Regions from separate parts of the Bacillus coreaensis genome, predicted to be linked through region 1. Evidence: riboswitches for the same ligand, from Rfam matches in the RefSeq annotation. Region 1 holds a riboswitch; the other holds the start of a gene.

The links. Region 1 has a riboswitch for S-adenosylmethionine ahead of ACQ5H4_RS11445 (methionine ABC transporter ATP-binding protein). Riboswitches for the same ligand answer to the same signal wherever they lie in the genome.
Region 2: linked by a shared signal. The riboswitch ahead of ACQ5H4_RS03855 (homoserine dehydrogenase) and the one ahead of ACQ5H4_RS11445 (methionine ABC transporter ATP-binding protein) in region 1 are both predicted to bind S-adenosylmethionine.

What each region holds. Positions count from the first base shown of each region.
Region 1 covers NZ_JBOCCY010000006.1:91,447-106,499, reverse strand. The annotation lists gene sufU (Fe-S cluster assembly sulfur transfer protein SufU) at 1-420, opposite strand, end outside; gene ACQ5H4_RS11480 (cysteine desulfurase) at 410-1,639, opposite strand; gene sufD (Fe-S cluster assembly protein SufD) at 1,639-2,949, opposite strand; gene sufC (Fe-S cluster assembly ATPase SufC) at 2,966-3,751, opposite strand; gene ACQ5H4_RS11465 (YuzK family famiily protein) at 4,008-4,337, opposite strand; gene ACQ5H4_RS11460 (carboxymuconolactone decarboxylase family protein) at 4,388-4,759, opposite strand; gene ACQ5H4_RS11455 (MetQ/NlpA family ABC transporter substrate-binding protein) at 4,876-5,724, opposite strand; gene ACQ5H4_RS11450 (methionine ABC transporter permease) at 5,736-6,404, opposite strand; gene ACQ5H4_RS11445 (methionine ABC transporter ATP-binding protein) at 6,397-7,422, opposite strand; SAM riboswitch class I at 7,602-7,707, opposite strand; gene ACQ5H4_RS11440 (O-acetylhomoserine aminocarboxypropyltransferase/cysteine synthase family protein) at 7,815-9,128, opposite strand; gene ACQ5H4_RS11435 (hypothetical protein) at 9,235-9,585, opposite strand; gene ACQ5H4_RS11430 (thioredoxin family protein) at 9,831-10,136, opposite strand; gene ACQ5H4_RS11425 (toprim domain-containing protein) at 10,151-10,507, opposite strand; gene ACQ5H4_RS11420 (YusG family protein) at 10,635-10,874, opposite strand; gene gcvH (glycine cleavage system protein GcvH) at 10,974-11,357, opposite strand; gene ACQ5H4_RS11410 (arsenate reductase family protein) at 11,393-11,755, opposite strand; gene ACQ5H4_RS11405 (acyl-CoA dehydrogenase family protein) at 11,900-13,684, opposite strand; gene ACQ5H4_RS11400 (acetyl-CoA C-acetyltransferase) at 13,903-15,053, opposite strand, start outside.
Region 2 covers NZ_JBOCCY010000002.1:127,148-142,200, reverse strand. The annotation lists gene ytvI (sporulation integral membrane protein YtvI) at 1-28, opposite strand, end outside; gene ACQ5H4_RS03875 (protein-glutamine gamma-glutamyltransferase) at 169-897, opposite strand; gene ACQ5H4_RS03870 (alcohol dehydrogenase catalytic domain-containing protein) at 993-2,135, opposite strand; gene ACQ5H4_RS03865 (electron transport protein) at 2,150-3,859, opposite strand; gene ACQ5H4_RS03860 (hypothetical protein) at 3,865-4,005, opposite strand; gene ACQ5H4_RS03855 (homoserine dehydrogenase) at 4,088-5,362, opposite strand; SAM riboswitch class I at 5,430-5,543, opposite strand; gene ACQ5H4_RS03850 (exonuclease domain-containing protein) at 5,617-6,345, opposite strand; gene ACQ5H4_RS03845 (DUF294 nucleotidyltransferase-like domain-containing protein) at 6,335-7,306, opposite strand; gene ACQ5H4_RS03840 (ammonium transporter) at 7,367-8,632, opposite strand; gene ACQ5H4_RS03835 (DUF1836 domain-containing protein) at 8,860-9,429, opposite strand; gene trhA (PAQR family membrane homeostasis protein TrhA) at 9,565-10,212, shown strand; gene ACQ5H4_RS03825 (manganese catalase) at 10,273-11,133, opposite strand; tRNA gene ACQ5H4_RS03820 (tRNA-Val) at 11,295-11,367, opposite strand; gene ACQ5H4_RS03815 (S8 family serine peptidase) at 11,601-12,866, shown strand; gene ACQ5H4_RS03810 (helix-turn-helix domain-containing protein) at 13,013-14,230, shown strand; gene ACQ5H4_RS03805 (hypothetical protein) at 14,240-14,371, shown strand; gene ACQ5H4_RS03800 (Fur family transcriptional regulator) at 14,548-14,988, shown strand.

The DNA.
Region 1 (15,053 bases):
CATGCCTTTTTCCATTGCCTTCCAAGCTAAAGTCGCACATTTGATTCGCGCTGGAAATTTGGACACACCTTGTAACGCTTCTATATCACCTAAGTCTAAGCTATCGTCGTACTCTTTACCTTGCATCATTTGAGAAAACACTTCCGAAAGCTTTAATGCTTCATCAAGCTTTTTCCCTTTGATAGCTTGCGTCATCATAGAAGCAGATGACATAGAGATGGAGCAGCCTTCTCCTTCAAATTTCGCATCCTTCACGACACCTTCCTCAAGCTTAAGTGTAAGCTGAATCCGGTCTCCACATGTAGGATTATTCATGTTGATGGTTAGGCTATCGTTTTCTAAAACCCCTTTATTACGAGGGTTCTTGTAATGATCCATAATTACCTGTCTATAGAGGGTATCTAAATGATTAGAAGACATCGCTAAAATACTCCTTTGTTTTGATAAGCCCTTCCACAAGCTTATCAATCTCTTCTTCGGTGTTGTACAGGTAAAAGCTGGCACGAGCCGTTGCCGTTGCCTTAAGCCATTTCATAAGTGGCTGTGCACAATGATGACCAGCACGTACGGCAATACCTTCTGCATCAAGCACTGTTGCCACATCATGCGGATGAACATCATCGATATTGAAAGTAACCACACCAGCACGAAGACCTGGATCTTTCGGGCCATATATCGTCATGCCTTCAATTCGTGATAACTTCTCCATCGCATAAGCAGCAAGCTTATGCTCGTGAGCTTCTATATTTTCTAAGCCAATTTGCTCAAGGAAATCAATCGCAGCCCCAAGTCCAACAGCACCCGCAATAATTGGAGTACCTGCCTCAAACTTCCAAGGAAGCTCTTTCCAAGTAGATTCGTATAAATCTACAAAGTCGATCATTTCTCCACCTGTCTCAACCGGCTCCATTTTTTCTAGATGCTGTTTCTTCCCATAAAGAACTCCAATTCCAGTTGGTCCACACATTTTATGGCCAGAAAAAGCTAGGAAGTCGCAGTCTAGATCCTGTACATCAATCTTCATATGTGGAGCAGCTTGGGCACCGTCAACCACCATGATCGCACCATTTTCATGAGCGATCTTGGCAATATCTTTAATCGGATTCATAACACCTAAAACATTTGAAACCTTCATCACGGATACAATTTTGGTATTTGACGTAATGGTTGCTCTTACATCGTCTAGGCTAATTGTTCCGTCCTCTTGTAGAGGAATGTACTTAAGAGTAGCACCCGTTTTTTTGGCTACTTGTTGCCAAGGAATAATATTGGCATGATGCTCCATAAAGGTGATAACAATTTCATCACCCTCACGAAGATTATCTGAACCATAGCTGTGGGCGACCATGTTTAAGGCTGTAGTTGCTCCACGAGTGAAGATTATCTCTTCGGTAGATTTTGCATGAATAAACCTTCTAACCTTTTCACGCGCCCCTTCATAAGCGTCGGTTGCTTTTGTACCAAGCGTATGAACACCTCGGTGCACATTCGAATTATATTCTTTATAATATTTCTCTAACGATTCGATGACCGAAATGGGCTTTTGAGAAGTCGCTGCGCTATCAAGATACACTAATGGTTTGCCGTTCACTTCTTGATGTAGAATCGGAAAGTGACTGCGAATATCCTGAATATTCATTATCTTACTTTCCTTTCGATAACTTCCACTAGTTGCTTTTTCACACCTTCGATAGGAAGCTCGTTTACAACAGGAGCTAAGAAGCCATGAATAACAAGGCGTTCTGCTTCTGTTTTAGGAATTCCACGGCTCATTAGATAGTAAAGTTGAAGTGGATCCACGCGTCCTACTGAAGCCGCGTGTCCTGCCGTTACATCATCTTCATCAATAAGAAGAATAGGGTTAGCATCCCCACGTGCTTTTTCACTAAGCATTAATACGCGTGATTCTTGCTCCGCATTTGACTTAGTTGCACCGTATTCAATTTTTCCAATTCCATTAAAGATAGAAGTAGCACTGTCTTTCGTTACACCATGCTTAAGGATTTGGCCATCCGTGTGCTTGCCCCAGTGAACAACACTTGTCGTGAAGTTTTGTGTTTGCTCCCCACGTCCAACAGTGACCATTTTCATGTCGCCAACTGATCCATCTCCAACAAGGTTTGTCACGTTATCAGAAATAGTGTTACCGTCATTCATTAAACCAAGTGCCCATTCAATCCGAGAGTCACGTCCTGTTACTCCACGGCGGTTTACATACGTTGTTACACCTTTAGCTAATGTATCAACTGCACCGTATTGAACAGTCGCGTTTGTACCTGTAATTACTTCCGTTACGATGTTAAAAATTGAGCTTGCTTCTTCGATCGTTGAAATATAGTTTTCAACATAAGTCACAGAGCTATTATCTTCAGCCACTACAAGAACATGGTTGAACACATTTGCTTCCTTGTCATCATGAATAAATACCGCTTGAACTGGTGCAGAAACTTCTACGTTTTTAGGAACATATAGGAACACTCCACCGTTCATTAATGCCGCATGAAGAGCAGTAAGCTTGTGCTCATCAACCTTTACACCGTCTTTCATGAAGTACTTTTGTAAAAGATCCCCATGCTCACGAGCAGCAGTAAAGATATCTACGAATACCACGCCTTGATTTTTCAATTCCTCTGAAACAGAAAGAATTGTTGGGCGGTTATTACGTTGGATATATAATGTTTTCTCGCCTTCTTCTGTACCGATCAATGATTTTACTTCTTCCGGAAGATCAGCAAGAGTAGAATAATCTTCACTCTTAACGATATGCTTATCGAACTGAGTAAAGTTCCACTTTGTAATATTTGTTTTATCAGGTCTTGGAAATGAGAGGTTATCAGCTGAGGCTAACGCATTTACGCGAAGTTCTGTTAACCAAGCTGGCTCACCCATCTCTTTTGAAAAAGAAGTCACATATTCCTTATCGAATGGTAATACGGTTTCTGTAGTCATGTCTGGTCCCCCTAACTTACGCTTCTTGCCCGACAGTTTCGTCCTCAATGCCAAGCTCTTTTTTAATCCAATCATATCCTTCAGCTTCTAAACGTTGAGCAAGCTCAGGGCCACCAGATTTAACGATACGTCCCTGCATCATTACGTGAACGAAGTCAGGTGTGATGTAGTTTAATAAACGTTGATAGTGAGTGATCATTAAGCAACCAAACTCAGAGCTACGCATTTCGTTAATTCCTTTTGAAACAACCTTTAACGCGTCGATATCTAATCCAGAGTCGATTTCGTCAAGGATTGCAATCTTTGGCTGAATCATCATTAATTGCAGAATCTCGTTACGCTTCTTTTCTCCACCAGAGAACCCTTCGTTTAAGTAACGTTGAGCCATATCTGGGTCCATTTCTAAAAACTCCATGTTTTTGTCCATTTGACGGATAAATTTCATTAAAGAAACTTCGTCTCCCTCTTCACGACGGCTGTTAACAGCTGAACGCAAGAAGTCCGCATTTGTTACCCCACTAATTTCACTTGGGTATTGCATCGCTAGGAATAGACCAGCACGTGCACGCTCATCCACTTCCATTTCAAGTACATCTTCTCCATCAAGAGAGATTGAACCAGAAGTTACTTCATATTTAGGATGTCCCATAATTGCAGAAGACAAAGTAGATTTACCTGTTCCGTTAGGTCCCATGATTGCATGGATTTCTCCACCCTTAATTTCAAGAGTTACCCCTTTTAGAATTTCTTTCTCATCGATTGACACATGTAAATCCTTAATGGATAAAGTTGACCCTGACATATCTATTACCTCCATAATTTGAAAGAAAATTAGTTATCTCTTTGCTATAAAAACTTTATTTTCATTCTCATTTTATTCTCATTACAATCTTATAACAAATGAAATGTGATATCAACTCTTATGAACCTCATCTCGACATATTACCTACCTATTTTTTTCTCCGACTATCTTTTCTATGTACGATACCACTGGCTCAACAAAAAAACCAGTGGAATTCACCACTGGCTCTTTTTTCTTCTATATAATATACAAGCTACTAGGCATGAACCCTACGATCCAAATCAGCAATCATTCTTTGACTATGCAGATAGTTTTGTTGCCTTGCTTTTTCAATTTTCATTCTAACCTTATGCCTTCGACTGTAGGTTTCAAATCCCACTCCATGAGCTGCATACATCGCCTTTTCCATCTCACTCGTGTAGTTCAACCTTAGTTGACTGATAATGAATCCATCCCTTCCAAATATCGCTTTATTCGACTTTCTTTGGTCACATCTATCGTAACACAGGTCAATTCTTTGGAACAAAGCCGAAAAAACACGATAATTAAGGATGTATACAGCTAAGACTTTGTTAGAAAAACTCACCTTATGATTTCCAGTGTTTTCTAGCCAAATACTCTCGATAGGAGCTTAACTCACTGTTTTAATTGATTAAAATCATCCATTGTATTTTGGACAAGTGTAACAGCCTGGCTCAGAGCGGCTCCACCACCAAACGCCGCTGTAACGCCCACTGCTTCAAGAATTTCTTGCTCAGTTGCCCCTTGATCCATACATCCTTTGATATGGTAGATGATGCAATATTCATCCTGAGAATATAAGCTAATTCCTAATGCAATTAATTGCTTTTGTTTTTGAGACAAGACTCCTTCTTTAAAACATGCTTCTGTGAATGAATTAAAATGGCTAGCGATATCTGGCATTTTTTGCGTAAACGTGCCAAGTCCTAGTTTATAATCATGTAGAGCTTCTTCACTCGGATTATTTGCAATAAATCCTTGATCCATTTGTCCCACTCCAGTCTTTAAGTTATGTAGTATCACATCTGTTAGTATCCTTGAAACAACACAAATTATTACAAAAAAAAAACAGATGCCTCTTTAAGAGACATCTGCATTTCTTATTATTCTGATACAGGTACTACAGCACCTTTATACTTTTCAAGAATGAAATCTTGAATTTCTTTTGAGTGTAACACTTCTACTAAAGCTTTAATTGCTTCAGAGTTTTCGTCGTCTTTACGTACTGCGATTACGTTTACGTATGGAGACTCTTTGTCTTCGATTGCGATTGAATCTTCAATTGGGTTCAGACCTGCATCAATTGCATAGTTTGAGTTGATAAGTACTGCATCACCTTCATCATTGTTATAAATTTGCGGTAATAATGATGCTTCATACTCTGTGTCAAAGTGAAGGTTTTTAGGGTTTTCTGCGATATCTTCAACCGTTGCTTCTACATTGTTTACGCCTTCTTTAAGAGTAATTAATCCCTCTTTTTCAAGCATGGTTAAAATACGACCGTGGTCTGCTACTGAGCTGCTCATGATGATATGTGCTCCTTCAGGAAGGTCATCTAAGCTCTCGTACTTTTTAGAGTACACACCCATTGGTTCGATATGAATTCCACCAGCATTAGCAAAATCATAGCCATGCTCTGCCATTTGAGACTCAAGGTAAGGAATGTGTTGGAAATAGTTTGCATCAAGATCACCAGATTCTAACGCTTGGTTAGGTAGGATGTAATCTTGGAACGTTTCAATCTTTAATTCAATTCCTTTTTCCTCTAAAAGTGATTTTGCTTCTTCTAGAATTTCAGCATGAGGTACGTTAGAAGCTCCCACTACTAATTCAGTCGTTTCTGCTGCTTCTTCACCTTCACCACCGTTTGACTCATCATCATTTGCTGTACCGCAAGCTGCTAGAACTAAAGCAACTGCTAATGATAAAAATAAGCTTAAAAATTTCTTCATTTTTGTCTCTCCTATCTTTTATCTAGTTTTGATGTTATAGAATCTCCAATAAATTGGATAATAAACACAATTATTAAAATGATAACAGTAGCCACAAGGGTTACGTCACTACGACTTCTTTGGAACCCTTCGAGATATGCTAGGTTTCCTAAACCACCCGCACCAATCACACCAGCCATTGCTGTATAACTCACCAAAGCAATAGCCGTAACCGTAATACCAGATACTAAAGCTGGCAATGATTCAGGAATAAGCACCTTAATGATAATCGTGCTAGTTTTAGCACCCATTGATTTAGCTGCCTCAATAACTCCTTTATCAATCTCACGCAATCCGATTTCCACCATTCTCGCGTAAAACGGAGCGGCACCAATAATTAATGCCGGTAAAGCTGCATTCTCACCAATCATCGTATCTAGTATAAGCTTTGTAAAAGGAATCAAAAGAACAATTAATATAATAAAGGGAATCGAGCGGAAGACGTTCACGACAGAACTGATCACTTTATTCACTAATCTATTTTCCCAAATATTACCCTTAGCTGTTAAAAATAATAAAAGTCCTAAAATTAAACCAAGAACAAATGTAATAACAACTGATATAGCTGTCATATACAGGGTTTCATTCGTTGCTTCAATCATTTTTTCCCAGTTCACGTTTGGTAAAAGTGTCTCAAGCATTCGAAATCACCTCCACTCCAACCTGTTGTGATTCGATATATGCAATGGCCTTTGAAAGCTCTTCCCTTTCCCCATCTAAGTGGATGAAAAGCGTTCCATAAGAACCATTTTGTGTTTGTGATATTTTCCCTTGCAGGATATTTACAGTTACCTCGTAATGGCGAATAAGGTTCGTAATCAGCGGTTGCTCTGCTGCTTCTCCAACAAAACCTAGTTGAACGACTGTACCATGCGGATACAGTTCTAATAAGTGTTCAATTGTTTCCTTCGTTTCTTCAGGTTCTGTTACTTGCTGAACAAATCGTTTCGTAATTTCTTCCTTAGGGTGCTTAAATACGTCAAGTACTGGGCCGAGTTCAACAACCTTTCCACCTTCCATAACAGCTACACGATGACAAATCTTTCTGATGACGTGCATTTCATGAGTGATAAGGACGATGGTTAAACCTAAACGCTTATTAATATCAACTAATAGCTCTAGAATCGAATCTGTTGTTTGTGGATCAAGAGCAGATGTTGCCTCATCACAAAGGAGAACTTTGGGATTGTTAGCAAGTGCTCTCGCAATTCCTACTCTTTGTTTTTGCCCACCACTCAATTGAGAAGGGTAAGCGTCTTCTCTTCCTTCTAATCCAACCAAACGAATAAGCTCGTCTACTCTTTTCATTCTTTGCCCTTTAGGAACTCCTGCAATTTCAAGTGGAAATGCAATATTTTCTCTTACTGTTCGAGACCATAAAAGGTTAAAATGTTGGAATATCATGCTTATTTCCTGTCTAGCTTTACGAAGGCTACTACCTTTAATTTTCGATACTTCATTATTTGCCACAATAACGGATCCCTCAGTAGGAATTTCTAACCCATTCAGCATACGAATAAGCGTACTTTTCCCTGCGCCACTATAACCAATTACACCGAAGATTTCTCCTTCAGTAATTTCTAAGTTTACATTATCAACAGCCGTTACTTTTCCTTGTCTTGAAGAATAAATCTTTTTTACGTCTTTTATCGAGATCAAAGGTTTCTCCCCCTTCCATTTCCGATTATTCTGATAAAACTACATGCTGTCATGCTACAGAAAGGTACAATACAACTTAGGTTCTATCATCCGGTTCATTCCTATTCGAATGAGAGCACTCTAAATGAACATAAAAAAAACCTTTCTGCATGAGCAGAAAGGCAGAAAGTATCACCTTTCTCTCATCTATCAAAGCAATACGCTTTGTGTGAATTGGCACCATTTCAATATTTTGACGGTTGCCGGGCTTCATAGGGCACATCCCTCCACCTCTCTTGATAAGAGCTTATCAATCTATATGAACTTTTTTAGTTGTAGTCTTAATCACGAGTGCTATCGTATCATGGAAAAACGGGAGTGTCAACGATAAATTTCGACAAAAATCTTATGGATTACACATGGCTAGTAAGCGAGGTTTTCCCTGTCGCTAATGTAATCGCTTGCTCTAAATCTTCAACTAAATCCTCCACATTTTCAATCCCGATCGAAAGACGAATTAAATCCTCTGGAACGCCTGCTGCTTTTAACCCCTCTGTGTCAAGCTGTTGATGAGTTGTGCTTGCAGGATGAATGACTAAGCTTTTTGCATCACCAACATTGGCAACATGTGCCCAAAGTTTGAGACTATTTATAAACGTTGCTCCAGCCTCTCGCCCTCCGTCGATTCCAAAGACAACGACAGAACCTGCTCCTTTAGGTAAGTATTTCTTCGCAAGCTCGTAGTCTGGATGCTTCTCATTTCCTGGATACATCACCCAATTAACCGCAGGATGTGCTTCTAGATACTCTACGATCTTCTTCGTATTTGCCACATGCTCCTTCATTCTCACATGCAAAGTTTCTAAACCTAGAGTGAATTGAAAGGCATTTTGAGGGCTTAATGCTGGACCTAGATCACGTAGCAATTGAACTCTTGCTTTTACAATATAAGCTGCAGCACCAATTGCTTCACTATATACAATATCATGATAGCTGGCATCAGGGGTTGTAAATCCAGGAAACTTCGCCGAATTCCAATCAAACTTTCCGCCATCCACGATAATACCCCCAAGAGTTGTACCATTCCCTAAAAGCCATTTTGTTGCCGAATGAATAACAATATCCGCACCATGCTCGATTGGACGACATAAATAAGGAGTCGCAAAGGTATTATCGATAACAAGAGGAATACCTGCCTCATGTGCGATCTTTGCGACATTTTCGAAATCCAGAATTCGCAAGCTTGGGTTTCCAATGGTCTCTGCAAATATCGCCTTTGTTTTCTCTGTAATAGCTTGCTTAAAATTCTCTGGATTGGTTGAATCCACAAACTTCACATTGATACCATATTTAGGTAATGTTATAGCAAATAGATTATATGTACCTCCATATAGATTCGAAGCTGCAACGATTTCATCCCCTGCTTCAGCCAAATTTAGGATCGCCAGTGTAATCGCTGCCATTCCGCTCGATACAGCGAGTGCTCCTACTCCACCTTCAAGGAGGGCCACTCTTTCTTCGAACACAGTAGTAGTTGGATTATGAATGCGTGTATAAATATATCCCGGTTCAGCAAGTGCAAAGAGATTAGCAGCATGTTCAGTGCTTTTAAATTGATAAGCATTGTTTTGATAGATCGGTACTGCTCTTGCTCCTGTAGTAGGATCTGGACTTAATCCACCATGGACACCTAGTGTTTCTAACCGATACTTCTTCTGTTCTGTCATACCAGTCCCTCCACCACTCTTTATAAGAATTTTTATTAATCACGTAGATGATGGTATCAGGGTAAAATTGACAAGTTAATAATATTTTAGAAAGTTCAGAAAAATTTCAAATATTATTGGCATGCTTATATGGCTTTACTAAAAAGAACAAAGTTTCTAAGTATAAAGCTGTTCTAAACGTAGATTGTAAGGAAATTAAATTTGATAATGTTGCTTGTCTGAGTTTGATTTCCCCACGGAGCAAGGATATAATATCTTCCTTCTTTCCTTGAAGATGTGCGGCAATATGATGATGATCTTTTTCGAATAGAAGTTCAACTTTCCCCTTATTTATATGGATAAAGAAGGCCTCATCTTCTGATCTAATACAAATAACAACGGGTGCCTTCTTTAAAAAAGGCAGTAAATGACTACGGTTATTCCATTCATTCACTGTTCTTTGTAACTGAACAAGCATCGGTCTTCCTCCTCTAAATATACGGATACATATATATTCCACTCTGAGAGAAGGCTTACCTTTAATATCTTTTCGACAAATTTTCGGGGCGTTTGTCAGGGGTACCTAACAAGCTTTGTATCGAATGCTGTAGTTAGAGTTCATTTCCCGAGAAATATGTCACCTTTTTGAACGAAATTGCTTTTACTGTCGAAGGGATTCGTGCATCCGCAAATAAAAAAAATCAGACTAGTACCGTCTGATTCCTAAAATGATTTTAAACTTTCATATAAAAATGGTACCGATTGAAAAGCATAAATTTTGTTAACTAGTTTATTGTTTCTTATAACAAGTAAACAGGGAACAGACTCAATCGAATATTGCTCAGCTAACGCTGGAACAAAATTCAGATCTGCCTTTAACCAGTTATGTTGTGGCAATAGCTGTTCAACGACCCTGAGCATTTTTCCTGCTACTTGGCATGTACCACATAATGGTGTGTACAAGTAGAGAAATTTTGTTTCCTCAACCGAGAGGAGCCGTTCCCTGTTACTATCTAGCAATTCTTGCATGTTGTTACCCCTTCTTACACTTTGTCTAAAAATTGCGTAAAGACGTCGATGTTTGCCCCTAACAACACAGTAGCTAAATGATGTTCTGGTGCGGTTGCGACCTCCCTGTAAGTTCGATCGATGTATAAATGGTCTGCTTCAGGAAATTCCCGTTTGAATAGTCTTCGAAGCTTTTCTCCCGCTTCATCAGCATCAACTAGGATATAGACATCCTTTCCAAACAAATCATCAATGATTTCATCGAGCTTCGAAAGGGATATCGTTCCATTCGTACAAATAATGTCTACAGGCTCCTTAATAACCTTTTGCACCTTCTTTTTGTCTGACGTACCTTCTACTATAATTACTTTTTCAGGTCTCACTTCAGTCATATGCATCACCTGTGAACATGTTGTATTTTCTTTACTTTATTCATTATTCTCGAAAGAGGTGTACAATTCCTCTAACTATTTACGATTATAAAAAAATAAACAGCGGAAAAAAACCGCTGCCCTTTGATTAACACCATCCACCTTCATCACAATCCGTGTATCTTGGTTCGTCACTGGATGGAGTGGATACAAGTTGAAAAATCTTCTCTCCAGCGTTTTCAAAATGATGCTCAAGTTGCATATCACTTCCACTCGGTAAAGTTACCTTTCCGATTCTCTCATTTTCTAGATAAAGCACAATTTCGCCATTTTGAAGTTTTCCAACAACACGGTCTGTAATATCTAATTTTCCTTGCTGCAAAGTCATGTTGTTTGCCACCCTTTCTTTACTATCTTAGGAGTAGCATGCCCATATTTGCTAGAAAAAAAAGAGACAATAAAAGACACCTAAAAGGTGCCTTCTGTATTAGTCTTCGTTAATCATTTCTTCATATTGCTCAGCTGTCATTAGATTATCCACTTCACTTGCATCAGTTGGCTCAACAACAATCATCCAAGCTTTTTCGTATGGTGACTCATTAACGAACTCTGGGCTGTCGTTTAAATCTTCGTTTACTTCTACTACTTTTCCGCTTACTGGAGCATAAAGTTCAGATACTGTTTTAACAGATTCAACGCTACCGAATGGCTCATCAGCAGTTACTGTGTCACCTATTTCTGGAAGTTCAACAAATACGATGTCACCAAGCTCTGATTGAGCGAAATGTGTAATACCGATACGAACGGTACTTCCTTCTGTTTTTACCCATTCATGTTCTTCAGAATAACGTAGATCCTTTGGTGTACTCACGATAAAACCCTCCATTATTATGTATTAATTGTTGGTTACTTTGTAAGCCATACTTTTTCATAGTCTGCTTCCTTAAAGCCAAGCGTTACTTTCTCTCCATCTGTTAGCAATGGGCGCTTGATTAACATTCCGTCTGAGGCAAGAAGCTCAAGAAGCTCGTCCTCTGAAGATGTTGCCATTTTATCTTTCACACCAAGCTCACGATATTTTTGTCCGCTCGTGTTGAAGAATTTTTTCAGCTCAAGTCCACTTGCTTTATAGTAGGATTCAAGTTCCGCTTTTGAAGGAGGCTGCTCTACGATATGTACCTCTTGATACTCAATATTGTGAGAATCCAGCCATTTTTTTGCGTTTCGACAGGTTCCACATTTCGGATACCAATAGAAGGTCAATGCCATGTTACCACCATCCTTTTACACTTTCAATTGCATATTAACATAATTAGGTACAAATTCATAACTTTGACTACGAAAATTTCGGGGAATTTCTCTGTTTACGAACGAATCCCCCCTTCATCTATTTAAAGGGGGGATTCACAGTACTTATAGGACAAATTTTTCTGCTTCGATTAGTTTTTCTGATGCTTCACGCTTTTTCGCAATGACGTTGATTGGTGTGTGTCTTGTAAATTTGCGAAGGGCGGAGATCATCATGCGCAGTGCGTCACCTGTTTCAGTTGCAACAAGTGTTTCTTTTGCATGCTGCTCGATTTCGTTGAACGCTTCTTGACAGAAAATTTGTGTGTATAAAAGCTTTTGCTTGCCCTTTTCTTCCCCGTCCTTAGCGATTGCTTTTTCTGTTCGTAGAACGACTGATTCCATCGCATAAGCATTCGATACGATATCGGCGATGTTTACTAAGATTTCCTGCTCACGCTCTAGTCCTTTGCCAAACTTTTGAGCCGCTAAGCCTGCCGCAAGAAGGCCGATTTTCTTCGCATTTTTCACTAAATACTTCTCTTGAGCTAGCGGCTCATCTCCTGGCTCTTCTGGCATAAGCATCATGAGCTCTTCTTGAAGGGCTTGCGCTTTCTGGAATAATGGTAGCTCTCCTTTAAATGCTTTTCTTAAATAAGTGCCAGGAACTAATAGACGATTGATTTCATTTGTTCCTTCAAAAATACGGTTAATTCTAGAGTCGCGGTACACTCGTTCAATTTCATACTCGCTCATAAAGCCGTAACCACCGTGAAGCTGTACCCCTTCGTCCGCTACGTAATCCAACACTTCCGTCGCGAAGAATTTATTCAAAGAACATTCAATTGCGTATTCAGCAATCGATGCTGCTACCGCTTTTCCATTTTTCACTTCTTCATCCGATAGCTTGCTCATGCGCTCTTCAAATAGACCAACAGTACGGTAGACAGAGCTTTCTGCCGCATAGATTTTGGAAGCCATGGTGGCTAATTTTTCTTTTGTTAAATTAAATTGAGATAGCTTTGTTTTAAATTGTTGACGTTGGTTTGTGTACTTAGTCGTAATTTCAAAAGCGGCCTTAGAACCTCCGACTGCCCCCACCCCAAGCTTATAACGACCAATATTTAAAATGTTAAAGGCAATAATATGACCTTTGCCGTACTCTCCTAATAGGTTTTCAACCGGTACTTGAGCATCTTCTAAAATTAAAGTACGAGTGGAAGAACTCTTAATCCCCATTTTCTTTTCTTCTGGACCAACAGACACTCCTGAAAACTTTCTTTCAACGATAAAAGCTGAGAAATGCTCGCCATCAATTTTTGCATAAACAACAAATACATCGGCAAAGCCTGCATTGGTAATCCATTGCTTTTCTCCATTAAGCACATAATGCGTTCCTTCTGCATTCAAGACAGCCGTTGTTCTTGCCCCTAATGCATCTGAACCTGAGCCTGGTTCTGTTAATGCATAGGCAGCTAACTTTTCCCCAGTGGCTAGTGTGGGTAAGTATTTTTGCTTTTGATCTTCGTTCCCAAACAATACGATTGGCAGCGATCCGATTCCAACATGGGCACCATGTGAGATCGAGAAACCACCCGCACGCGACATTTTTTCTGCAATTAGTGCAGAGCTGATTTTATCAAGAGCCAAACCGCCATACTCTTCCGGAACGTCTGCCCCTAGAAGACCGAGTTCACCAGCTTCTTTTAAAAGCTTTACCGAACGGTCAAATTCATGGTTTTCAATATGTTCCACTTGAGGGAGAACTTCATTCGTGACGAAATCTTCCGTCATTTTTGCGATCATTTTTTGCTCATCTGTATAATCCTCTGGCGTAAAGACTCGATCATATGAAACATCTTCGATTAAAAAGCTTCCACCTTTAATTAATTTATCTGTGTGATTAGTCATCTTTTTTCCTCCGTTCTATTATAAAGGCTGTTTTCGTAAAGTTTGTTGTTTTGGAAAAATCCCAGAAGCCGGATTTTTCCCCTCATAACGCTGAGTTTATTGGTCTTTTTGGAGAGTAGCTCTTTTCTAAGGATGATAAAATCCTGATTGGCTTCTGAAACCTATAGTTTAATTCTGAAAAAGTGTGTATATAGCAACAATGTTTTAGAAAAGAGCCATCATAAAAGTTCGAACACACCGGCAGCACCCATGCCGCCTCCGATACACATCGTAACAACCCCGAATTGTTGATTGCGTCGCTTCATTTCATGAATAAGAGAAAGGGTTAGCTTCGCACCGGTACAGCCAAGTGGGTGACCTAGTGCAATCGCTCCTCCGTTCACATTCACCTTTTCCTCATCAATTCCCAGCTCACGAATGACTTGAATGGATTGAGAGGCGAACGCTTCATTTAGTTCAAATAATCCGATATCCGATAGCTCTAATCCAGCAAGCTTTAATGCTTTAGGAATGGCTACAACTGGACCAATCCCCATAATTTCAGGTGGCACAGCTCCAACAGCGAATGATCGGAATTTGACAAGCGGTGTGAGTCCCCCAGCTTCTGCCTTTTCACGATCCATAACCATGACGGCTGCGGCTCCATCACTTGTTTGCGAAGAATTCCCTGCAGTAACAGTTCCTGTTACCGAAAAGGCCGGACGAAGCTTTGCTAATGTTTCTACCGTTGACTCAGGACGAACTCCCTCGTCTTGACTAAAAACGAATGGATTTTCGATTAGTTTATTGTCTTTTCCAACCGAGCGTAGAATTACGTCTACTGGTACAATTTCATCAACAAACTTTCCTTCTTGAAGAGCTTTTGCTGCTTTTTGGTGACTTCTTACCGCAAAAGCATCCTGATCTTCACGAGAAATTCCAAATTTTCTTGCTACCTCTTCTGCTGTGTGCCCCATTCCCATATAGTATTGTGGAGCTGTCTCAGCCAGTTTGACATTTGGTCTTACTACATGACCCATCATCGGTACTAAGCTCATTGATTCTGCTCCACCAGCAATAATGGTGTCGGCATGACCAATCATGATCTTTTCTGCCGCGTAGGCAATCGATTGAAGCCCTGATGAACAATAACGGTTGATCGTGATTGCAGGAACTGTATCAGGAAGCCCTGCAAGTGCTCCAATATTTCTTGCCATATTTAACCCTTGCTCGGCTTCAGGCATAGCACATCCGATAATTAAGTCATCAATATTTCCATCGTAATTTCCTGCTCGCTTTAAGGTCTCTTTTACAACCAGTGCACCAAGATCATCAGGTCTAACACTGGCAAGCGACCCTTTTTTTGATTTTCCGACTGGAGTTCGTGCCC
Region 2 (15,053 bases), on a different contig from region 1:
TGATAATGATAAGAAGCTTTTTTAGCATGTATTTCTCTCCTACTTTCCTTCCATAGTATTAGTATACAGCCATTTTCATATGGAAAAAAGAGTTAACATGAAATAAATATAAATGGAATGGACAATGACCCCATCTAATAAATGGATCAATTGTCCTTTACCAACTCATTATATTTGCTTAGAAAACTGTGATAAATACTTAAAATTTAAACGACTGTGTTGGTGAATTAAGTGAGCAGATCTCGTGGCATCTGTTTTTCTCAAAGTATTAAGGGCTTTAATCATTTCTTCCGCGGTACCAATTCCAATCCCATGACCAAAGTATTTATCTTCACCTAGAAATACAACATTTTCTCCAATCCAAACCGGATTATGATAATCTGGATTGTAAAAATACATCACATCCCCCGGAATAAAATCTGAGCCCACTTTTGTGATAATGCCTAGATCCTCATCATAACTCCAATCCCATACGAGTAGGTGATTAAAAAGACGATTAAAAGCTCTTTCGTCAATGGATTGAAGAACAGCATAATAAAATATTACAACGATGGCTGTCGAGCATTCAAACCCGTACTCTGCCCCATTATGAAAAATATCTTTTATTGCATCAGATGGTAGCACATTTGGCTTAAGCATATAACCTCTTGATGTTTTTGACCAATATTCAGAGTGGAATTTTGACGTTTGAAATACGGAAAATTCTACTTCACTTTCGTTCAATGCATTGGCACTATTTATCATATTTTCTCGTAACATCAATTCAAATAAAAGTTCTCTACTATGAACATATCTATGCACTTCACTACTATTCAGTAAGAAGTGGAAAATTTCTGCTTGTTTGCTGGATAATTGATAAGGGGGTGTCTCTACATTCATTCCCGCAACGATAATCATAAATCCTTGATCTCCTTTCTCCATTACTACATGCTATGCTTCGATGGGAAAAGAGGCCCCTTATAACGTAAAAAGGGGGCATTCGCCCCCTTTCCTTACGGTTTTAATATAATTTTCAAGCAATTTTCTTTCTTTTTATTAAATAACTTATACGCTTTTTCACCATCAGCTAAAGGTATGTGATGGGTGATAATATCATTAACCTTTATTTTCTCTTTACTCACTAACTCGTAAAGGAATGGCGTATTTCGTATTGCCGGGGCAAAGCCCATTTTTAGTGTAATATTTCTGGCAAAAAAATCACCCAAAGGAAATCCATTATACCTAAGACCATACACCCCAACAAGTTGTACAACTCCTCCTTTTCTAACAACTTGGCTCGCCATCTTAATTGCTGTAAGGCCGCCCCCTTGCAGAAAAAGTACCGTTTCGAAAAGTTCAACCGGTGTCATTTTACCACTTGCTCCAACACAATCAATAACAATATCTGCTCCCCCTTTGGTTATCTCTAACAAAAGGTCCGATAGCTCATATATCTCCTCAAGATTGAATACCTCTACCCCATTGGTTCTTTTTGCATGTTCCAATCGATACGGAATTCGATCAACGGCAATAACTCGGTTCGCTCCCTTTAGCCAAGCAATCTTCTGTGTTAACAATCCAATCGGACCGCATCCGATTACTATAACCGTATCACCTGGCTTTACATCTGCATTCACTACTCCCCAGTAGGCAGTTGGGAGTGCATCAGCTAAGAGAACTAAAGCATCAACTTGTAGCTCATTGTCATCAGGTACTCTGAACCGAGTGAAATTTGCGAATGGAACTCTCAACCATTCTGCTTGGCTTCCAGAATAATCTCCGTACAGACGTGAACAACCAAACATGGCACCCGCTTCTGGCTTTTCCTCTTTATTCGCAAGATCACACTGGCTTTCTAGACCATTTTCACAGTAAAAACAATGTCCACAAGCAATATTAAAAGGGATAACCACCTTATCACCCTTTTTTATTCCAGTTACTTCTTTTCCGATTTCTTCAACGATTCCAACTGCTTCATGTCCAATAACATAATCCTTTTCAAGACTTGGGATCATTCCATGGTATAGATGCAAATCTGAACCACAAATCGAAGATGCAGTAACTCGCACAATGATGTCATCTGGAAGCTGAATGACTGGATCAGGTACATTTTTCACTTCGACATGTAATAAGCCTTGATAAGTTACAGCCTTCAACTTATTCACCCCTTCTAATCAGTGAGAGTCAGCAAGTAGTGAATAAGTGCATCCTGCTCTGATTCAGAAAACCCTGTTGTTTGATCTACCCAAAAGGAGTGTCCTTTACCAGTGACATTCGCTGTGAATAAACTCTTGTTCTTTGCATTGCTTTCAATCACTCTTTCTCTTAACCTTGAGTCAACCATCGCTTTTAGACTATGGTACGGATCAAGAAGCTTCCCTTGTAAAATGGTTTCTGTTACTCCAACCTCTCCATTTGAACCAACAGCAGCTCCACCATCATGTAAGTAAGGAGCACTTCTAGAAAGGTTATAAAGGCTTATCGTTTTGTAAGCTCCCTTTGTATTTGAAAAGCCCCATGCTAGTTGAAGCAACTCCTCTTGTTCAGGTGTTGTTCTTATCACATTTACTTTCGGATTTTCAGGCAGGGGGACAGGCGTTCCATCTTCATATACTTTTGGTACATCGTGATAGTCCTTTAATGCCGAAAAACCCTTTGCACGTGAGGCATTTGTTTTTAGTTCCTCCACAGAAATCAATTTATTGCTCGTTACAAAAGTCCCTGCATGGCAAGAAATACATCCTGCTTTTGTAAATACTCTTTCACCCTTCTCTGATTTTTCTTTATCCTTTTTTATTCCACTTGGTACCGGAGAAAGAGAATTCATGTATGCACTCATTGCATTTAATTGTTCATATACCTTATACCCAGCCGAGCTCGATAGGACCCCTACAGATGTCATATAGGAGGTTTTTGGATAGGTGGGAGATTTAGTCAATCTGTTCACTCCTGGTACTCCTGGTGTGGGGTCTACTTTCGCAAAAAATTCAGATGGCTTTTGCGAAGACTTTCCATCGTAACGATACTTTGGATTCGCAGCATTTTGCAAAACGGTTCCCAGGTATACTTCCTTATCTATTTTCATCGTATACTTACTTATCTCAGAGGCTGAGACCGCATCCATATTCTGTGAATGGGCATTATTAATAGCTGCGGAAATCCCATTAAAAGGACCGATTTGACCTTGTCCGCTCCACCCAAATGGGCGATCACCATTCGTCATCGCATCAGGAACTTGAACAGGATTATTATGTAAATCAATGGTTGTGTCATTACTCCCTGCAGGCCATTTAATAATCTCTGCATCCACGAATTTTTCAAACTTATCTATATCAGGTAAGGCATCTTTTGTTCCATTCGATGTTTCTATTTGTACAGAACTTTGACTAATATACTTTTTAATATCATCTAATTCTGTATGAGTAAAATAGGAGGATGTGTTGGTACCCATTGCAAGAGCAAGACCGATTTGCAAATCCGTATTCGGGACTCCCTCCATAATTTTCCCCTTCTCATCAACTGTAGCATGACAAGCAGCACAGCTAACACCTGCTTTTAATCTTCCTTCATCAAATACGACCTTAAATCCAACTGGGGTCTTGGCCCCCTTAGCCACATCCAGACCTGTATCAATGAAGTCACCTTTTTTTATGCTGAAATCACCAGCTGAAAAATCTTTATACGCTTCAACCCTCAGGTTATTCGTTCCTTCCCCATTTAATTTTAAGATTGCCTTTCCTATGTCCCCCAGTGTTAAAGCCCCGTTAAACATACCTAAAACATCTGAAAAAAACACTTCATTTCCAAAGGTCTCTTCGTAAAATAATTTTCGCCCTAATACTATCTGTTCTGGTGTCCCCATCTCCACTTGGCTTGACATAGAAGCTATTTTCGATTTTTTTCTGGCTCCCTTACATCTTCTGCTTCTGGCACAAAGGCAAAATCAATGGAAACATTTGTTAATGTATAGATGGCAACACCGAAGATAAGCATAATTACTCCAAACAAAAATAAAAATTTTCTCATTCTGCACCTCCATAGCAAACATATTATTTGCCCTATGGAGCTTTACGATACAAAAAAAAGACGCAATGATTATGCGTCTTCCCTAAAAACTATTAACCACAATCAATTGATCTCTTTTTAGACCGATAGGTGATACAGGGTAACGTTTATATAAGACAGGTAGCTTGATATCCTCTAGCTCACCTTCGTATAAGAAACTTCCGTAAATACTACCACCAAGCTCTTTAACAACTTCTTGAAGTATATTTACATGCTTAGAGTTTTCATTTATAACCGCTTTTAAACTCAGCCATTCTTCCTTGTTTTGCAGTGGAAATACAGCTAATTGAATCCTTGGATTATTCTCATTTTCATTTTGAGTTTGATAGCTATATCGATCAACTTTTTGCAAGGGTTGTTTTTGTTGTTCAATCTGTACTAAATCTTCAATCATAGCACTTGCAGTAGCCTTTGAACCAGCTCCTGGTCCTTGGAGCATAAGAGTCCCAACCAAATCGGTCTTAATAACTATGCCATTGTCTACCCCCTCCACATTGTAAAGAGGATGTTCGGTACTTACAAACGTTGGCTTTACGGTTGCCTTGATTCCCTTATCCTCTTTTTTCAAAGTGGCCAAAAGCTTTAACCTTAATCCATATCCCTCACCTAAGGCAAGATCTTCTAATGTGACTTCTTCAATCCCAATTCTTTCAACCTTTTCCCAGTCGGGCTGCTCATGGTAGATTAAACTACTTAAAATCATTTGCTTATAGAATGCATCTCTACCAGAAATATCACTTTCTGGGTTAGCCTCTGCGTAACCGAGTTGTTGTGCCTCTTGAAGGCATTTTCCAAAGCTTAATTTTTCATTTCTCATTTTCGATAAGATGTAATTGCTTGTTCCATTCAAGATACCTTCTAGAACTAAAATCCCATTCACTTGGAGGAGTTGAATAATCGTTCTAAGTAAAGGAATTCCCCCCGCAACGGCTGCCTCAAACGTTAAGAACTTACCTTTATTTAAAGCATATTCCGTAAGCTCCTCACCACGATTTGCAAGCAATTCCTTATTTGCACTTATAACATGACAGCCCCGATCTAAAAATAACTTTGTATAGGAATAGGCTGGTTCAATACCAACAATCGCTTCGAACACATAGTCTATTTTCGGCAGAGCTAAGATTTCGTCAATCTTTGTAGTGACAATAATATTTTGCGGAAGTTGGCGTTCCTTTTCTGACTTCACTAATATACCAACAATTTCAACCTTTTTACCAATTACATGTTCTAGCTTCTCCTGATGAGTATGAAGGATGGAATCATAGACACCTGAACCTACCGTACCAAATCCTAAAAGAACCACTTTCACCGTTTCCATCATATTTTCCTCCTCTGATAAAATAAAAAACCCTCTTCTAAAGAAGAGGGTTTTTTGTTATCATCTCTTCTTATCTGTCAAAGCACGATTGCTTTGCAGGAATTGGCACCGTGTTTTCTATAAATAGAAAATCGGTTGCCGGGTATCATCGGGCCAGCCCCTCCACCACTCTGGATAAGAAATCCAATATTGAATTCATTTATGGATAATAATAGCACAAACTTTTTTTAAAAGTAAAGAAGATTTATAGAATCTTACCATTTTGCCATAAGATTATATATATCTTGAAGAGTCTCATATCCCTTTTGCTGAACTTTATCAATAAAAATACACCAAAGAACAGCCGTCAATTTAGCGTCTCCTAATGCGTGATGTCTGTCCAATACTTCTATCCCATATCTCTCGCAAATATCCTCAAGCTTGTTTTGAGTTAATTCTGGATCGGCAACTCTTGATAGAAATGATGTATCAATGATGCGATGTTTTTGAGGGGCTTTGAATTGTTTCCAGTTCGCTGCTTGCAAGAAGTTTTTTTCATGATTTGAATGGTGTGCAACAAGTGGCGTTCCTCTAGCAAAGTGATAAAAATCCAGTAGAACATTTGATAACGGTGGTGCACTCTTTAGATCCTCTTCAGAAATTCCTGTTAATTCCTTCACCTGGTGTGGAAGTTCTTTATCATATTGAACTAAAGAATAAAAGGACTCGGCTTCCTTCACATACGCACCTTTTGTCTTTATAGCACCAATAGACAAAATTTCATCGCCTTTTTCAGGAAAGAAACCCGTTGTTTCAAGGTCAAAAACCGTCACCTCTAATTCAGACAATGGAACCAGCAAAGCATTCTCTGAATTCAGTTCTTTTTGAATTTGACGCAAAAAGGCAACATGCTGACCGTTTTGTCCCTGTAAGCCACTATATACATTTGTCCCAAGTTTCCCCTGGATTCCCCTCACAAAATGAATAAACGGTTCAAACGCCATGGTTTCCACCCTTTTCAATCATTCTTTGTACGTATTGCTGCAGCTTCTTTCCATCCTTTAGTATCTTTTTAATTAGTTTTTGATTATCTTTCGTAAGTTTTTTTACATACAAGTAGTGAGAATCATCATAAGAAGACGTTAATGAAAGGTAGTCTAATCGAAACTGGAGAAGTTGCGAAAAATTCTCCAAGTAATGAGATAAATCCTCATACTTTTCTAATTTGTTTAGCTCTTTTAATCTGCCTATCGTACTAGTCTCAATTATCCCTTCTTTCCATGCCAATAGCCGAATTGCATTCACATATGGTATAAAAGCAGAATACTTCAAATCAATAGATCCAGCATGAATTCCCTTCTCCTCAACAATGATTTGTCCTAGGGGACCAATCGTCTTTTTGACATGTTTAACATTTTCTAATAATCGGCTTAAAAATTGAGGGTGGGAGTGACTATATTCGTGAATCACGTTTTTTAGATGATAAAGGAGATCAGGGTCACCTACAAGTTTTCTAGCATCATAGAAAATCTGCAGATTGCGAATCGAAACCCAACTGCTCTCCTCCATCCAACTTACCACCTGTTTATTCCAACTCGAAGCTGTTTGACACCATAGTGGATTTGAACTCATTACCTTGCCATCACAGAAGGGGTAACCAACTATTTGTAATCCAATTGATAATTCCTTTCCTAATTCACTAAAATAATAACCTGCCTCTCGACTATCTTCTTGGAAAATAATCCCATGATCTTGGTCACTTATTAATCCTTGTTCAAATCGTCCCCCGCTACCTGTAATAAACCATACAAAGGCGCACGGAGGTTCAGCAGTCATTCGGGCACTCGCAGTCTCAAATACCTTTATCATAATCTCGTCGTGAAACTTATTTAGAGATTCTGAATTTGATAAATACCCTGCAACATGAGTTTCTTTCCATAATTTTATTGATTCATATGAACTCAAATCTTACACGCCCTTTAAGTAGATAAGGAAAGCCCCATAAAATGAGGCTCTCCTTATTAATTATGAAGAAACTTTTTGGTTTTCACTAGTTAAAAATACTTCTGGATAACCGTAGCTACCATGTTCACTTACATCTAGACCCATAATTTCTTCCTCTTCAGTAACACGAAGGCCACCGATTACTTTCTTTACAATCGCAAGGATAGCGAACGATACTACAAACGCGTATAGTCCAGACACCCCAACACCCATTGCTTGAACTCCAAGTTGTTCTAATCCACCACCATAGAATAACCCTGGCTTACCAACTGTTGCTAATTCTGGTGTTGCAAAGAACCCTGTAGAAAGCGTTCCCCATACTCCTGCAGCACCGTGAACAGATAGTGCAAAAATCGGATCATCAATTTTACGTTTTTCAAAGAATCTCGCACTATAGAATACTAGAATTCCAGCAACAAATCCGATAACAACCGCTGCCCAAGTATCAACGAATGCGCATGATGCTGTAATAGCAACCAGACCTGCTAGTGCACCATTTAAAATTGTTGGAATATCTGACTTTCCTAATACAACCCAGGAAATAATTAGTGCTGCCACCGCACCAGCACCTGCAGCTAAGTTCGTATTAAGTGCTACAAATCCAAAGAATCCAGCGTCAACTGAAACAGTACTACCAGCATTGAATCCAAACCAACCTACCCAAAGAATAAGAACACCTAATGCTGTAAATACTTGGTTATGTCCATAAATATTGTTTGCAGAGCCATCTTTATTATATTTCCCAATACGTGGTTTTAATAGAATAGTAGCTGCTAATGCCGCCATAGCTCCCGTTAAGTGAACAACTGTTGAGCCAGCAAAGTCTTGCTTTCCATGTTCTGCTAACCAGCCACCGCCCCAGATCCAATGAGCAACTACCGGATAAACTAATGCAGAAAACAATAATGTAAAAATTAAATATACGGATAATTTCGCACGTTCAGCAAAGCCACCAAGAGCAATTGTAATAGCAATTCCTGCGAATGCTAATTGGAATAAAAAGAATACCGAAGAATTTAGCGCTAAATCTAATTCTGCCCCACCGTAGAAAAAGTTAGATAAACCTACAAAGAAGTTAGCATTGTCACCAAAAATAAATCCAAAACCTACTGCCCAGAATACTAGTGAAGATAAACCGAATGTAAAAATGGTTTTACCAGCAATATGACCCGCGTTCTTCATTCGAGTGGAACCAGCTTCTAGCATGATAAATCCACCGATCATGAAGATAACTAACACCGCCGATACCATTACCCAGAGACTATTCATTAAGTAGTTTACATCCATTTTTCTTTTCCCCCTTAAAATTGTTGTGTAACTTTACTTAACATTATAATGTCATAAAATATAACATTAGTTCGATTAAGTTTATTTTAAACGATATCTATAAAGAGTCAATAATATTTACAAACATTCTTAAAATTCCATGTAAGATAATCTAACAAAACTTGAATGTAACCCCTTTCTATATCGTTCGACAACAAAAAACACCATCTTCCACAAGGAAAATGGTGTTATTTCGTGCTTATTTCATCAACTAGCTTTTCAGCTACTCGGCGATAATGATTACTAATATTTATTAGGGAGGCGATTAGGAGAACATTTTTTAAATAAAGATTAGCATCTTCCGTGGTATCTTCCATCTCTTCAATCACATCTTGCCAGTGTGATTTTACCTCTTCGTTAAAAGATGTAACATTCTTCATGGCCAAATTTAGATAGGATGAATAAAATTTCTCTAAATCCAGATTACCCGCTTGAATACCGTCGTTCAAACCAACTAATGTAGTCTTAATATCATTAATAGACAAGCCACCCTTAAGCTGGAATATGAGGCTAATGAGTATAAGGTGTTCCTTTGAATACTTCTTATTTTTTATTGGAATAAACAATTTATCCTTTGCGTAATTGTTTATCATCGTTTTCGTTAATAACTTCTCATCTTTATTTCTTTTCGTATCATTAAATTTCTGATCAAATAATTGAATCACTTGATCCATATATAAATCAATTGCTGGAATGTCATCCATTGTAATTTGTTGATGCAATCCTAGCTCGTCAATAAGCTCATCAAGATGTTTCATAATACTCTCCCTTTTCGTTTATATACATTTCAATTTTACTTCACAATTCATTATTAGTAAATGTTGACTAGTTGTCGTAATACGTATACTATAGTAAGTAGTTATAAAAACTACATACAAAAAGGAGAGAAGCACATGCTTTCTTATATTAGAGAACCTATCAATGGTCTTACCCATTTAGCCGGAGCCATTCTTTCGTTTATCGCCCTCTTAGCGTTGGTGATTAAAGCTTCCTTAACAACGAGCTCCGCTTTGGCAATTACATCCGTTATCATTTTTGGGATAAGTATGATATTGCTTTATTCAGCCTCAGCCACATATCACATGGTTGTTGCAAAAGATTCGGTCATTGCTTTTCTGCGAAGGCTTGATCACTCAATGATTTTTATTCTCATTGCAGGGACATATACTCCTTTTTGTTTAATTAGTCTAAATGGATTTACCGGTTGGCTTCTGTTTACTATTATCGTGTTTGCTGCTCTTTGCGGCGTTTTATTTAAAATGATTTGGTTTAAATGTCCTCGTTGGTTATCAACAGTTATTTATATTGTAATGGGTTGGATGGTAATCTTTGTCGCTTCTCCCCTTGCAGATATTTTGAGCAGTTCTGGTTTATTCCTACTTGTTTTAGGAGGAATTTTTTATACAATTGGCGGTATTATTTACGGAGCGAAACCTAAATTTCTTCAATCACGTTTTATGGGGTTTCACGAGATTTTTCATATTTTCATCATGCTCGGATCGACTGCTCACTTCCTATGCGTGTATATGTATGTTCTATAAAAATAAATCGATACAATAAAAGCCATTATCCATACACAGATAATGGCTTTTATCTAAATATTACATCATACTTGGAGGGATTTTTCCCGCTGTATCTTTTAGTACAGCAGGAGGTGTATCATGAATATAAGGTGGTGCAGGGTTTAATTTTGGTTTTTTGGCAAGAGGTACTGGATTTTCAACATATTGAAATACTCCTTCACCATCCATACTTGGACCACTAGCCCATCGACCACTTGCACTTTCATTTCCTGCGGATAAATTAAACAACACATGTGATACTTCTCTTTTCTCTAAATTACGTGGGAACGTGCTTGGAACCACAACATTTTCTTTAGCTTCTAGTTCCTTAATGGCTGCAATCCACTGGTTTTGATGCATCGTATCACGAGCGATTAACCAGGAAAGCATATCCTTAACTCCTCGGTCATTCGTCATTTCATACAATCTTACTACCTGTAATCTTCCCTGAGATTCAGCAGTTAAATTGGCTCTAAAATCAGCTAATAAATTTCCGCTAGCAATAATATAATCTGCCGTCCATCTATTCCCAACACTATCGGCTGGCATTGCACCCAGACCTGAAACAATTGCATGTTGCGGGTTCATCCCTCCTAAAATTGCACCAATTACCGGATCTTTAGCAGCCTCCTCTAAATCACCTACCGGAGCTCCGTCCAAAAGCCTAGCAATCATAGTGGCTAACATTTCAATATGAGCTAATTCTTCAGCTCCCGTATCCATTAATAAATCCTTATATTTTCCGTTTCCACGCACATTCCATCCTTGGAATAAATATTGCAAAGCAACAGATATTTCACCGAATTGTCCACCTAGCACTTCTTGCAGATTTTTAGCAAAGAGCGGATCCGGTCTTTCAGGCTTGGCTTGATATTGAAGTTCTTTCACATGATAAAACATTGAGTCACCCTCCAACTTATGTGGCTATCTATAAATCCCTTATAAAACCGCAATGTTATTGTATGGTTTCATTAGGTATTGGGTGACTGTCCATAAATATCAATTTAGGAAATTTAAAAAAGCTCGAAACCTAAATAACAAGGTTTCGAGCTTTTTTAGTATGACCTGTGAGGGACTTGAACCCCCGACCCCCACCCTGTCAAGGTGATGCTCTCCCAGCTGAGCTAACAGATCTCTTTTATAGTACAAATTATATTATACTTGATTTATGAGAATTGTCAATATCATCACACATATATCATAAGTCTCTCATTTTTCTTTAATAAGTCCCATGTATCCCTGAATGATCTCAAAAATTTTCCCAACTTTCTAACTCTACAAGTCTATTGATTTTATTTAAAAATTATCACTATACTTACCTTACAACCTCTCAAGGTTGAACCTTTAAGTTGGGAAGGAGTTCATACATGAGAAAAAGAACTTTAGGCTCTGTGCTTATTAGCGCAGCAATGGGACTATCATTATTTGCAAGCGGTGCACTAGGCGCGCAGCAAGAAAGTGCTTCAAAGGATACTTATCGAGTGTACATCCAAGGACCTCAGAGTGAAAAGGGTAAAGCCAAACAAACGTATGGATCGCGCTGGGACTTTGGAAAGGATGGGTTTTCAACAACGGTAAATGAAAGTCAGTACAACGCTTTACTTAAAAACAAGAATCTTACCATCCAAGTGGTTGAAGAGGTAAGTCTCGAAGATCGTACAGAAGCAAACGCAAAACCTGGAGTATCTGCACAAGCTCTCCCTAGTGACCAAACACCTTGGGGGATTCAAGCAATCTATAATGATAGTTCTGTTCAAAAAACATCCGGGGGCGCAGGAATTAAAGTTGCTGTGTTAGATACCGGTGTTTATACAAGCCATATTGACTTAGCAGGTTCAGCTGAACAGTGTAAAGACTTCACTCAAAATCGTTCACCCTTGATAAACGGATCGTGCTCCGATAAAAACGGTCATGGAACACATGTCGCTGGTACAGTATTAGCTCATGGCGGTAGTGACGGACTAGGAATTTATGGAGTGGCTCCTGAAGCTGACCTTTGGGCTTACAAGGTACTAAACGACCGTGGTTCAGGCTATTCCGATGACATCGCTGGAGCTATACGACATGCAGCAGACGAAGCAACAAGAACAGGTTCAAAGGTTATAATTTCCATGTCCCTTGGATCAAGTTCAAAAGATACCATGATTGCAAATGCAGTTGATTATGCTTACAGCAAAGGTTTATTAGTGGTTGCAGCTGCTGGTAATAGCGGTTCTGCAAGCAACACCATTGGTTACCCAGGTGCTTTAGTTAATGCCGTTGCGGTGGCTGCACTTGAAAATGTTCAACAAAATGGAACTTATCGAGTCGCTGATTTTTCATCAAGAGGCAATCCGAATACTGATGGTGATTTCGTAATTCAAGAGCGTGATATTGAAGTATCAGCACCTGGTGCAGCAATAGAATCTACTTGGTATAATGGTGGATATAACACAATTAGTGGGACATCTATGGCTACACCACATGTTTCTGGTTTAGCGGCGAAAATATGGGCAGCTAACCCTTCACTCTCACATACACAGCTTAGAAGCGAACTACAAACTCGTGCAAAATCATACGATATATACGGCGGAGTTGGTGCGGCAACTGGAGACGACTATGCCTCAGGTTTTGGATTCCCTCGTGTAAGATAAAGCTAGAGTAAAAACCATTCAGTTTTCGCTGGATGGTTTTTTACGTTCGAAGTATCGTCCTTTTTTCCTGTATTCAAAAATATCTGAAAAATAGGTTTACATTTATGCTAACGGTGATAAAGTATAATCAATAGGAGGTGATTTCGTTGCAATTCGGACCTTTAATTAAGTATTATCGTACTCAAAAAGGTCTTACCCAAAAGGAGCTTGCTAATGGAATTTGTTCCGTTTCCCATCTAAGCAAAATTGAAAATAATGGAAAGGAAGCAAATGATGAAACCATTTCTTTCTTGCTCGATCGATTACATATAAGCATAAATCGGGCCGAGGAACAGGAAAAAATTATCGGTGACTTATTAAATACATTAAATGAAAAGATTTATTTTTACCAAAAAAACGAGGTTAAAGATATTATCAACCAGTTAAAGAATTATGACGCAATTATTCCGTTTACCTCTTACCTACATACATACGAGCTGTATAAGATGCGTTACCTATTATTTCTCGGTAATGTAGATCAAGCCGACCACCAAAAAGAAATTCTTAATAAACTAAAGAAATCATTTTCCCAACAAGAAATCTATTTATTTCATTATTGTATTACGGTACTGTATATATTAAAGGGGCAATTTGAACAAGCGGATCAACAGTTTGACTCCTTATTTCAAATCAGTCATGACTCTTCTTCGGGCGAATTCTTATATTATCGTTCAATGGTAAAGGCTGCCTTACAGCAGTCCGGTCACGCCATTCACTTTGCAAAAGCAGCCCTCCAATCCTACATGAATGAGCATAATTTTATTCGGATCCTTCATTGCTTAATGCTCTTAGGAATTAACTACACTCATTCTGGAATCTTCGAAGAAGCAAAAAGCTGTTTTCACCATTTAGAAAGAAATGCAACATTATTAAACGAAACGAATCTCCTACCTCAAATTTATCATAATATCGGTCTTCTTTATAAAAAGCTTGAAGACTACGATAAAGCAATGTTGTATATAAATAAAAGTCTTTCCTTACAATCATCACCTACCACTCATTGTCTCGTTACACAGTATGTTAAAGGTCAGGTTGCTTATGAGATGCAATTACATGAAGTTGCAAAAGAAGCCTTTACCATCACATTTACTCTCTCAGAAACTCTAAATAATAAAAAGTATTCCATTCTTTCAAAATATTATCTCCTTGCATTGGAGAATCAATCAAAGTCAATCCAATTCGTTATTTTAACTGTTATTCCATATTTAGAAAGCTCAAATGAAAATAAAGATGACTTAGTTATGTTTTATCAATTACTTTCCAAACATTATCATTCAACTGGTATGTTTGAGAAAGCAATATATTATTTGAATAAAACCATTTAGGAGGATATTATGAAAAAATTAATCCATTCCTTTGTTGTCATCGCATTTATTCTTACAGCTTCAACAGGTGCAACATACGCTCTATCAAGCTCCGATGCTCCACAGGGCCACCCAATTTTACCTCCAGTGAAAGAAGCATAAAAGTACGGCGGTCTGAGAAACTTCAGACCGTCGTTTTGTTTTGTTTTAAGTAAAATAGATATTAATTTAAAATAATTATAAAAAAGTATTGATTTCTGAATGAGAAGTGTTATCATTAACTATATACTCGATCTGAACTTCCCAAATTTCTAATCTACTAATAAAGAGGTTCTTTTATGAATAATGAATTAGAATTAGATTTCGAAAAACTTATCCCTTTATTAAAAGAACGTGGACTACGGATTACGCCACAAAGAATACTAATATTAAAAACAATTGCTTCCATGAAAGGCCATCCAACTGTGGATGACATACATTCAAAACTCCCCTCTATTAGTATTGCAACCATCTACAATAATGTAAAAATGTTTGTAAAATTAAATATATTAAATGAATTACCCTATGGTAATGGATTAAGCAAATATGAATTTAAAATGGATGAACATTATCATGTGATTTGTCATATATGTGGAATAATTGAAGACTTCAAATATCCATTATTAAGAGAAGTGGAAGATATAGCTAATAAGTTAACTAAATTTCGTGTTCATTCTCATCAACTCGAGCTTTATGGAGTATGTAAAAATTGTAGTGAAAACAAAGAAGTTACTAATTAAAAAAGAAGGCGAATAATATGCATAACAGTGTATGTCCTAAATGTCAATCTCCCATAAAATATTTA